Regions from separate parts of the Paenibacillus rhizoryzae genome, predicted to be linked through region 1. Evidence: riboswitches for the same ligand, from Rfam matches in the RefSeq annotation. Region 1 holds a riboswitch; the other holds the start of a gene.
What was found. Region 1 has a riboswitch for cyclic di-GMP ahead of AC6ESO_RS06870 (PilZ domain-containing protein). Riboswitches for the same ligand answer to the same signal wherever they lie in the genome.

Region 1 (4,138 bases):
CGCAAGCGCAGCCGCACCGATGAGAAGCAGGAACACGGTCTCTTGCACTGTCGCCCCGTGCTGCACAAGCTGAACTTCCTCTCCCGAAGCATCACTTGAGGCACCGCTACGCAAACCTGCATGAACGACGGCTCGATAGGCAGCCCCTCCGCTAATCAATGCCCAGCCGCTATAGATAAGCCAAGTGATGCGCTCTTTACTCCTCAGCAGCAGGAGGCCGCACAACCATGCAAAAATGGTCGCGAACCAGCCTCCTCTTGATTCTGTCAGCAGCAATACTAAGACAGCAGGCACTACTCCCGCCGCAGCACCGATATACGATAATACAACAACCCTTGCCCGAATTAGCAAGAGTAAGTAAAACAATAGATAGGCACCTGCTACGGCACCCAGAAAATTCGGATATTGCATGAATCCGGACAAACGCGCTCCGACAGCGGATAACCTCACATCGCCGGTGGTCATGATGATTTCGGGAAAAGCGATCCATCCCATCCATCCCGCAATCGCGCCTGCTAATACGAAAGCGCCAGAGCCTTGAATCGCCGCAGATAGCCACATCCGGCGCTGCAGCAGCACCGCCATATCGGAGCTGGAACAAAACCAGCTATATAATGTGATTGCATAAGCAGCATACGCCATCCATCGCAAAGCCTCATCGAAGCTGCCTAACATGGAGGCTGGTCGATGAAGCAGCGCCACAGCATATAGCAGTGCAATCGCCAGCAGGCTATAGAACGCAGTGGGAACGCTCTTCACGCGCCGAGCATCCTCATTCCGAGAATGAACAATTAGAGCCGTTCCTACAACGAACACGCATACGACTATAAGGATCGATTCCCACCGATAAAAGATCGTATCAAAGAACATCCCATAATGATAAGCCGAGCCACCCAGCACGATAGCCACGGCCAGCGCGGCTAATCCCGTCAGCCCACTTCGCATAACCACTTCCCCTTTTACTCGAACCCCAACGCATGAATTTCGTTATTTTTCCAATTGTACCATAATTGATAGGCTGACTATAAAAAAGAAGACGCTGCCGGACCACGATCATCCGTTCAAACGCCTTCTTATATTTGCAACGCGGAAATCGCGTTTATCTGCCCTTCTTAGCTGTTGCTTTCTCTTGTTTAAGCTTGAAATAGGCTTCAATCTGCATGCGCAGTAAATAGGCTCGAAGCGCCCGCTGCTGCTGCTCGTCCAAATCGAGAAAGCGGGCTCCATAAAACTTCCACTCACTTCCATCTTCCTTGCGGATAATTTCAACTTTACAATCCAGCTTGAAGCCAAGCGATAAGCTCGCCATGAGGGTATCGCCTTTTACTAGTGTCGGAGGGCTCATTAGAGAGAACCCCACGCCGGTATCGCTTATATTGCGCAGCTCTATATCGAAGCTGTCTGTAGCTTCAATCGTCATTTTATCGCCTTTGGAGCCTTCGACCTCTTGCGAATATGTACGCGATATCGTTCCTCTCGCCTCAATATCCATACGCGGCGATTCCCGTTTCTCTTCAAGTCCCGTCAGCGAGCGAGCCGGGAAAATAACCGCGATGGAACCATCCGCCTTCGCTATAATCGTCGATTGCAGACGGTGAATGCCGACAGGCGAATAGACGGTTAAACTCACCGGTTCACCGAGCTCGAAGTTTTTGAATTCCGTCAATTCGATCTCCATCATTTCGCCTTCTGCATGGGCAAGCACGCCAGTGGCAACATAGCCGTCTTTCTCAACCATCGTACGGCTGTGCAGCAGTGCTTTCATGGCAAAAGTAGGTCTGCCTGATCCGATTCGTTCATTCATGCCTGACATTTACTTTCCTCCTTCACATATGAAGAAACGCTCCCGCAACCACGGTACGGCGCTAAAAAACAGAAAAAGCGCTTCCTCATGCAATACCGGAGCCGCTTCCTTAACCACGAGATAACTCGGGGGTTCATTTCGGCAGTCAGGCTGTCATTCGTTCGCTACTATAATGATGAGCGGACATTTAGACCCTTTAACTTTGCGTCCTTACCTTTCGATAAGTTTGCCAGTATCAATGATATGCAGTTGTCAGCAGAATGCTAACCTATCTACAGTTCTTTCACGATCATTAATTTATGTTGGTCTTTGAGGTCGATCTGATAGGCTGCAGCAGGCGCTGTTCCGTCAGGCTCTCGGATGATCCGAACCGTTGGACGATGAACCGCGAGCGGGTCGTTCATAGCAACGACGGCAACTTGCCCTGAGCTGAGCAGTACCGTTGTCGCGACCGGATAAATGGAAATATGCTTACAGAAAATCTTGATTAAATCCAGATCAAAATAGGTGTTTCCTGCGGCAAACAAAAATTCAATCGCTTCCGATGGCGTATACCGTTTCCGATGCGGCCTGGGAGAGGTCAGCGCATCATAGACATCCGCGATCGCTACGATCTGAGCGTATTCATGAATGGCCTCCCGCTTAAGCTTACGCGGATAACCCGAACCATCATAGCGCTCGTGATGCTGCAGCGCGCAATGTGCCGAAAGCAAACTAATATCATGCTGCGCCCGAATGATGTTGAAGCCATCCTCGGTATGTTTCTCCATGAGCATCCGCTCGCTTGGCGTTAATGCCGTCGTCTTGGTCAAAATCTCTTTGGGCAGCCGTGTCATTCCGATATCGAATAACATCGCACCCATGCCAAGCTCTTCGAGCTGCGTACGATTATACCCTCTGGCTAATCCCATGATGCCTGCCAGAATCGTGACATTCAGGGAATGGTGGAACAAGTAACTGTCTGCCACGTGAATGTTAGTTAAGCTAACCATCACATCTTCACGCCTGATGAGATCCTGCATAATATCGCCGAATACTTTACGGAAGGTGCGGCCAAGCTCGGGAGCTATCGTTCGCCCTTTCGTAACCTGTTGGTCCATGAGCGTATTCATCGTCTTGTAAATCGTATCCGATGCTGCTTTGTGCGTGCTGTCCTGAATAGCCGTAGTCGGCTCTAAACCCTCTGTCAGGGGATCATCAATGAAAAGCATGTCAATGCCTAAACCAGCCAATCTGTCGATAAATCGTTGATTTAACTCCACACCGGCGCCAAGCAATATGTTCCCATTCTCCTGCAAAATAGGGCGAGCTAACTTTTCTCCCGGCTGAACGGAGTTGATGTGAACTTTTCTCATCGGTGTTTATTCCCGCCTTTACCGCTTGCTCCCGGATTATGCCTGTAAAGCTGTCGGTTCGGTCAACTGCGTCTTACGGACATATTTCTCTGCGTACATCCGCTTGTCCGCAGACTGCAGCAACTGGCCAAGCTCCACACCGTTCTCCGGAAACGAAGCATGTCCAACCGAAACTGACAATCGTAATCCGGTTCGCAATGAAATGCTAAAAAGCTGATCGTGAATGAGCTTTACGAAACGCTCTATACCTTTGTCATCTGCATAGGGACAAATAATGATGAACTCATCGCCGCCCCAGCGGCCGATAATTTCACCGTAAACTGCGCATTCCGTAAGTGTTCTGGCAATCAGCGCAAGTGCGGTATCCCCTTGGCTGTGGCCCATACGGTCATTCACTTCTTTGAAGTCATTGACATCCAGCAACATGACCGTCATTTTCTTCCGATTACGCTTTGCTTTAATCGCCAGCTTCTTGAAATTCGTCTCGATGAACCGGCGATTATACAGTCCTGTTAAGCTGTCTAATATGGAAGACTCCTTCAATCGATCATACTTGAGTCCTAAGAGATAGCCAATAGGCAGGGCAGTCGCTGCGAATGCAGCGGTACCGATTAGAATAGCGAGCGGCGTAGGTGTCTTACTTGCAAGTAGGCATAAACCCGCTGTAGCCAGTGTTGCTCCACATGATGCCACACACGCTGTAAGACGTCCGTTACGCGACATTCGCAGTCCTCCTTATAAATTCACTACCCGATTGCGACCATTGTCTTTAGCTCTGTACAATGCGGAATCCACCTTCGAGAACAAGTCTCTAATGTAACCTTTGACGTCTTCAATCTGAAGCTCGGACTGCTCTTCTACCACAAGCATTCCCATGCTGATTGTTACGGATACCGGAGAACGTCCCCGGCCGATTGCTATCTCGTTGTTCTGAACGACCTCTCGAATGCGCTGGGCGAGCATGTCCGCCTGCTCTCTA
Region 2 (4,138 bases), on a different contig from region 1:
CGCGATAAAATGCATCGACCAGATCCCAATCCCCATGACGACTGCTCCGCCGAACAGCCATCCTCTCTTCTTCCAGCCCTCGGACAACAGCACATGTCTCGCTAAATTCAACGCCGTATACGAAGCGAACAACGCAATAATAAACGACAGACATACCAAGAACCAGTTGTAGCTTCCTTCGATATGATTATGCACCATTTCGATACCCCCCAGGGAGTGTTACTTGAAACGTCGTGCCCTCTCCCATTTTGCTGGAAATTGAAATTGCTCCGCCATGACTGGAAATGATTTTGTTGCTGATCATAAGTCCAAGGCCTGTTCCCTGATCCTTGGTCGTAAAGAACGGTCTGCCTACCTGATCGAGCATTTCTTGAGGAATCCCACAGCCGTTATCTGCAATCGAGGTCATGATCTGGTTGCCGACCTGCGCTACGGAAATTCGAATATCGCCGCCTTCCGTTGCTTCGATCGCATTCTTGATGAGATTGATGAATACCTGTTTGATCTGACTCTCATCGCAATAGATAAGCAGCTCCTGCTCCGAGAATTGCAGCTCGATGTTCACATCTTTCAGAATGGCCTGTGATTCCAGCAGCGTATAAACACCAGCCAGAAGCTCACATAGATTGGCGGCTTGAAACCGGCTGATTTGCGGCTTCGCAAGCAGAAGCAGCTCGTTGATGATGCCTTCCATTCGAACGACTTCGGAACTAATAATGGCTACATACTCCATTTTGTTCATGCCGTTTTGAAATAGCTTCATAAATCCTTTAATCGCCGTGAGCGGATTTCGAATCTCATGTGCAATCCCAGCCGCAAGCTGACCTGCCATCGAAAGCTTCTCCGATTCCACGATAAACGACTCTTGCGCCTTGCGCTGCGTCAGATCGGTAAAGTTAATGACGACACCGGCTTGCTCGCCTTTACCCTGCATCGGCGTAATATGATATTCCACCGGAAATGTCGACCCATTCTTGCGACGGAACAAATCATCCGCTATATATTCAGGATTGCCCGTGCGTGTAACCTTCTCGATGGGATCCCATTCCTCGCCCTCCGTCTGTAAAGCCCGCAGTCCAATCTTTCGCCCAAGTACATCAGAAGCCTCGAACCCGGTTAAATGGACAGCCGCTTGATTCCAAAAGATGACTTTGCCCCGCTCATCCACCCGGTAAATGCCCTCTGCCACGGAATCCAAGATGTGCGAATACGCTTCATTCATCCGTTTAAGACGTTCTTCGCTCTGCTTCAAGCGGCTGTCGATCATCATGATGACGATCGAATACATGCAGATTACGGATACAATCAAACTAATGCTAATGGCAAGAAAGAATTGATTTTGGGATAAGGCCACCGATTCGCCTGCACGCAGTGAAGTGGTGCCATGCATCATTGGCATATTGCTATAATGAAGAAATTCAACAGCTGCGGAAAGGAGTATAGCGTGGACTAACTGCCGCTTACGGCTTAGTTTGCGGAAGCGATGCTGACTTGTGAATACGAAACCCAGCACAACGGCCAGAACGATGATGGATAGGAAACCTGTAGTTGATTCGTAGTGGAGCGTCGCATGGGCTTTGATTGCTTTCATCCCAATATAGTGCATCGTTACGATGCCGCCCGTCTGAACCAAACTGCCTAGAACGAGCAGGCTCGTCCGTTGTCGCTGCGCAGCACGTTCAAACAAGATTAGCGCTAGCGCTGACAAGGTGATTAGCACACCCATGGAGAGAAACACATAACCGAAATGGTACATCACTTTAACCGGGAATGGATAGGCCAGCAGGGCCACAAAGTGCATGGACCACACCCCAATACCAAATACAAAGGCGGCACTCATAAGCCAGAAGAAAGTCGTGTGCCCGGCTGCATGTATACGCCGATAGAGATGAAAGAGGATTAAAGAAGAGCTGAATACGAGTACAAATGATATGGCGACGAGTGCGCTGGATGCCATGCCAACCTTCCTCCGGTTCATTGACTTAGCATGCTATATGCAAATTGGCAATAAAAAAACCACCCGAATAGGATGGATGACATCTACTCGGCAACCTTGTCTACCTTAGAATCACAATCACAATGAGTGATCCCTTAGGCCACGGCTTTGCGTCCCATCGTTTCCAAATGGTTTGCCTTTAACTTAGGTATTTAGTTGTAAAATTCTTCTAATCGCTGGATTTAATTCTCATTATAAGTTTTTTCACGGAACTGTACAGAGCGAAATACGTAGAAGTTTAGCTGATTTTGTCGAAACGACAAAATATATGTAACATCATTAATTGAATAAAAAAAGCCGAGGATGACAACGCCATCCCCGGGCTCCCTTGTTTGTAATTCTACTCGAAGTATACAGCCTTGCCCGTACGGGAAGACTCGTAGATCGCTTCAAGAATTTCGGAAACCACAAGCGCTTGCTCTGGTTTAACGAACGTTTCTTTGTCGTTTTTAACGGCATCGATCCACATGCTTGCTTCAAGAACTTCTGCAGTTTCGCTCGCGCCTTCATAGAAAGCAACGCCGCCGCTGTTAAGTTCTACTTTGTTTACATAAAGGCGGCTGTTGTGCTCGCCATTGAAACGAAGACCGTCTTTCATGTCAGCGCCTGCTTTAGTACCGCTGAGGGAAACTTTAGCCTCATCGACTTCAAGCGAGTTAAGCGCCCAGCTGGACTCAAGGATTACAGTTGCACCGTTCTCCATTGTGATCATAGCGAAAGCGGAATCTTCAACTGTGAATTGTTTTGGATCCCATGGGCCCCAAGCATTCGCAGCGTTTTCGTTTTGGGACAGCTTGTGGTAAGCGCGGCCAAGAACGACTTTCGGCTTGTAGTTGTCCATCATCCACAATACAAGGTCAAGCGCGTGAGTACCGATATCGATAAGCGGTCCGCCGCCTTGTTTCTCTTCATCCAAGAATACGCCCCATGTCGGAACAGCACGACGACGGATTGCATGTGCTTTAGCGAAGTAAATTTCGCCAAGCTCGCCTGCATCGCAAGCTTCTTTCAGGTAACGGCTGTCTGCACGGTAACGGTTGTTGTAGCCGATGCTGAGTTTTTTGCCGGTACGTTTTGCAACTTCAAGCATTTTGCGAGCGTCAGCAGCTGTTTTAGCCATTGGCTTCTCGCAAAGCACGTGTTTGCCAGCTTCCAATGCGTCGATGGAGATGACCGCATGGGAATCGTTAGGCGTACAAACGTGAATCACGTCGATCGACGCGTCTTGAAGCAGTAGTTTATAGTCAGAATATACTTTTGCCTCTTCAGTGCCGTATTTCGCTTTTGCTTGTTCAGCCTTCTCAACAATGATATCGCAGAAAGCAACGATTTCAGCGTCTTTGACTTGGGCCAAACTTGGGAGATGTTTACCGTTGGCGATACCGCCGCAGCCAATAATGCCTACACGTACTTTTGACATTTTAAATTTCTACCTCCATGAGCCTCGAAATGATATAATTTGTAGTATGCGTGTCAGCTAGATAGAGAGACACAACTGACTACAGTATAGACGAACTTGTCCACTAAAATATAGGCGCTATATAGGTATGGTTTTATGTGATTTTGTTATTGAAGGGATGGTACCGTGGAATTTTACAATGAGAAGGTCGTTTACGAGAACCCGCTGCTCTCCATAAAAGTGTTTCAATCCCTGCGGAATAACGATCTGTTTATCAATTGGCACTATCATCGCGAAATCGAATTGCTGCTTGTCATCACCGGCGAGCTTGACGTAAATATCGAAGATGAGTGCATAAAACTACAAACGGGCGACATCGCATTGATCGGCGCAAGGCAGCTTCATCGCGATCGCAGCTTAAGCAGCCCCTTGAATTATATCGTTTTGCAGTTTGATTTGGAGCAATTCATCGATCAAAGCTCGATGCCGTATATGCGATTTTTCTCCGAGACGAAGAATCCGCTCAGCCGGGCGAATTATATTTTTCAAGAGAATGAATCCACAAGGGCAGAGGCGTCGGAATGTATCCGCGGCATTCTGCAGGAAGTCACGACGAAGCAAAGCGGATATGAGCTAGCCGTCAGCATGTACATAAAGAAGCTGCTCCTCCTTCTGATTCGGGGCGATTCCAGGAAAGTGCTTGCTGATCATGATGACTTTGACCGCGCTCGCCTCAGAGGGGT

Region 2: linked by a shared signal. The riboswitch ahead of AC6ESO_RS13580 (ATP-binding protein) and the one ahead of AC6ESO_RS06870 (PilZ domain-containing protein) in region 1 are both predicted to bind cyclic di-GMP.

Annotation. Positions count from the first base shown of each region.
Region 1 is NZ_JCAALT010000002.1:343,789-347,926, forward strand. Features, by position in the region: gene AC6ESO_RS06865 (O-antigen ligase family protein) at 1-945, opposite strand, end outside; gene AC6ESO_RS06870 (PilZ domain-containing protein) at 1,100-1,813, opposite strand; cyclic di-GMP riboswitch class I at 1,942-2,045, opposite strand; gene AC6ESO_RS06875 (HD-GYP domain-containing protein) at 2,077-3,159, opposite strand; gene AC6ESO_RS06880 (GGDEF domain-containing protein) at 3,196-3,882, opposite strand; gene AC6ESO_RS06885 (histidine kinase N-terminal 7TM domain-containing diguanylate cyclase) at 3,895-4,138, opposite strand, start outside.
Region 2 is NZ_JCAALT010000004.1:217,609-221,746, forward strand. Features, by position in the region: gene AC6ESO_RS13575 (bifunctional diguanylate cyclase/phosphodiesterase) at 1-198, opposite strand, end outside; gene AC6ESO_RS13580 (ATP-binding protein) at 188-1,957, opposite strand; cyclic di-GMP riboswitch class I at 2,044-2,144, opposite strand; gene AC6ESO_RS13585 (Gfo/Idh/MocA family protein) at 2,337-3,416, opposite strand; gene AC6ESO_RS13590 (helix-turn-helix domain-containing protein) at 3,582-4,138, shown strand, end outside.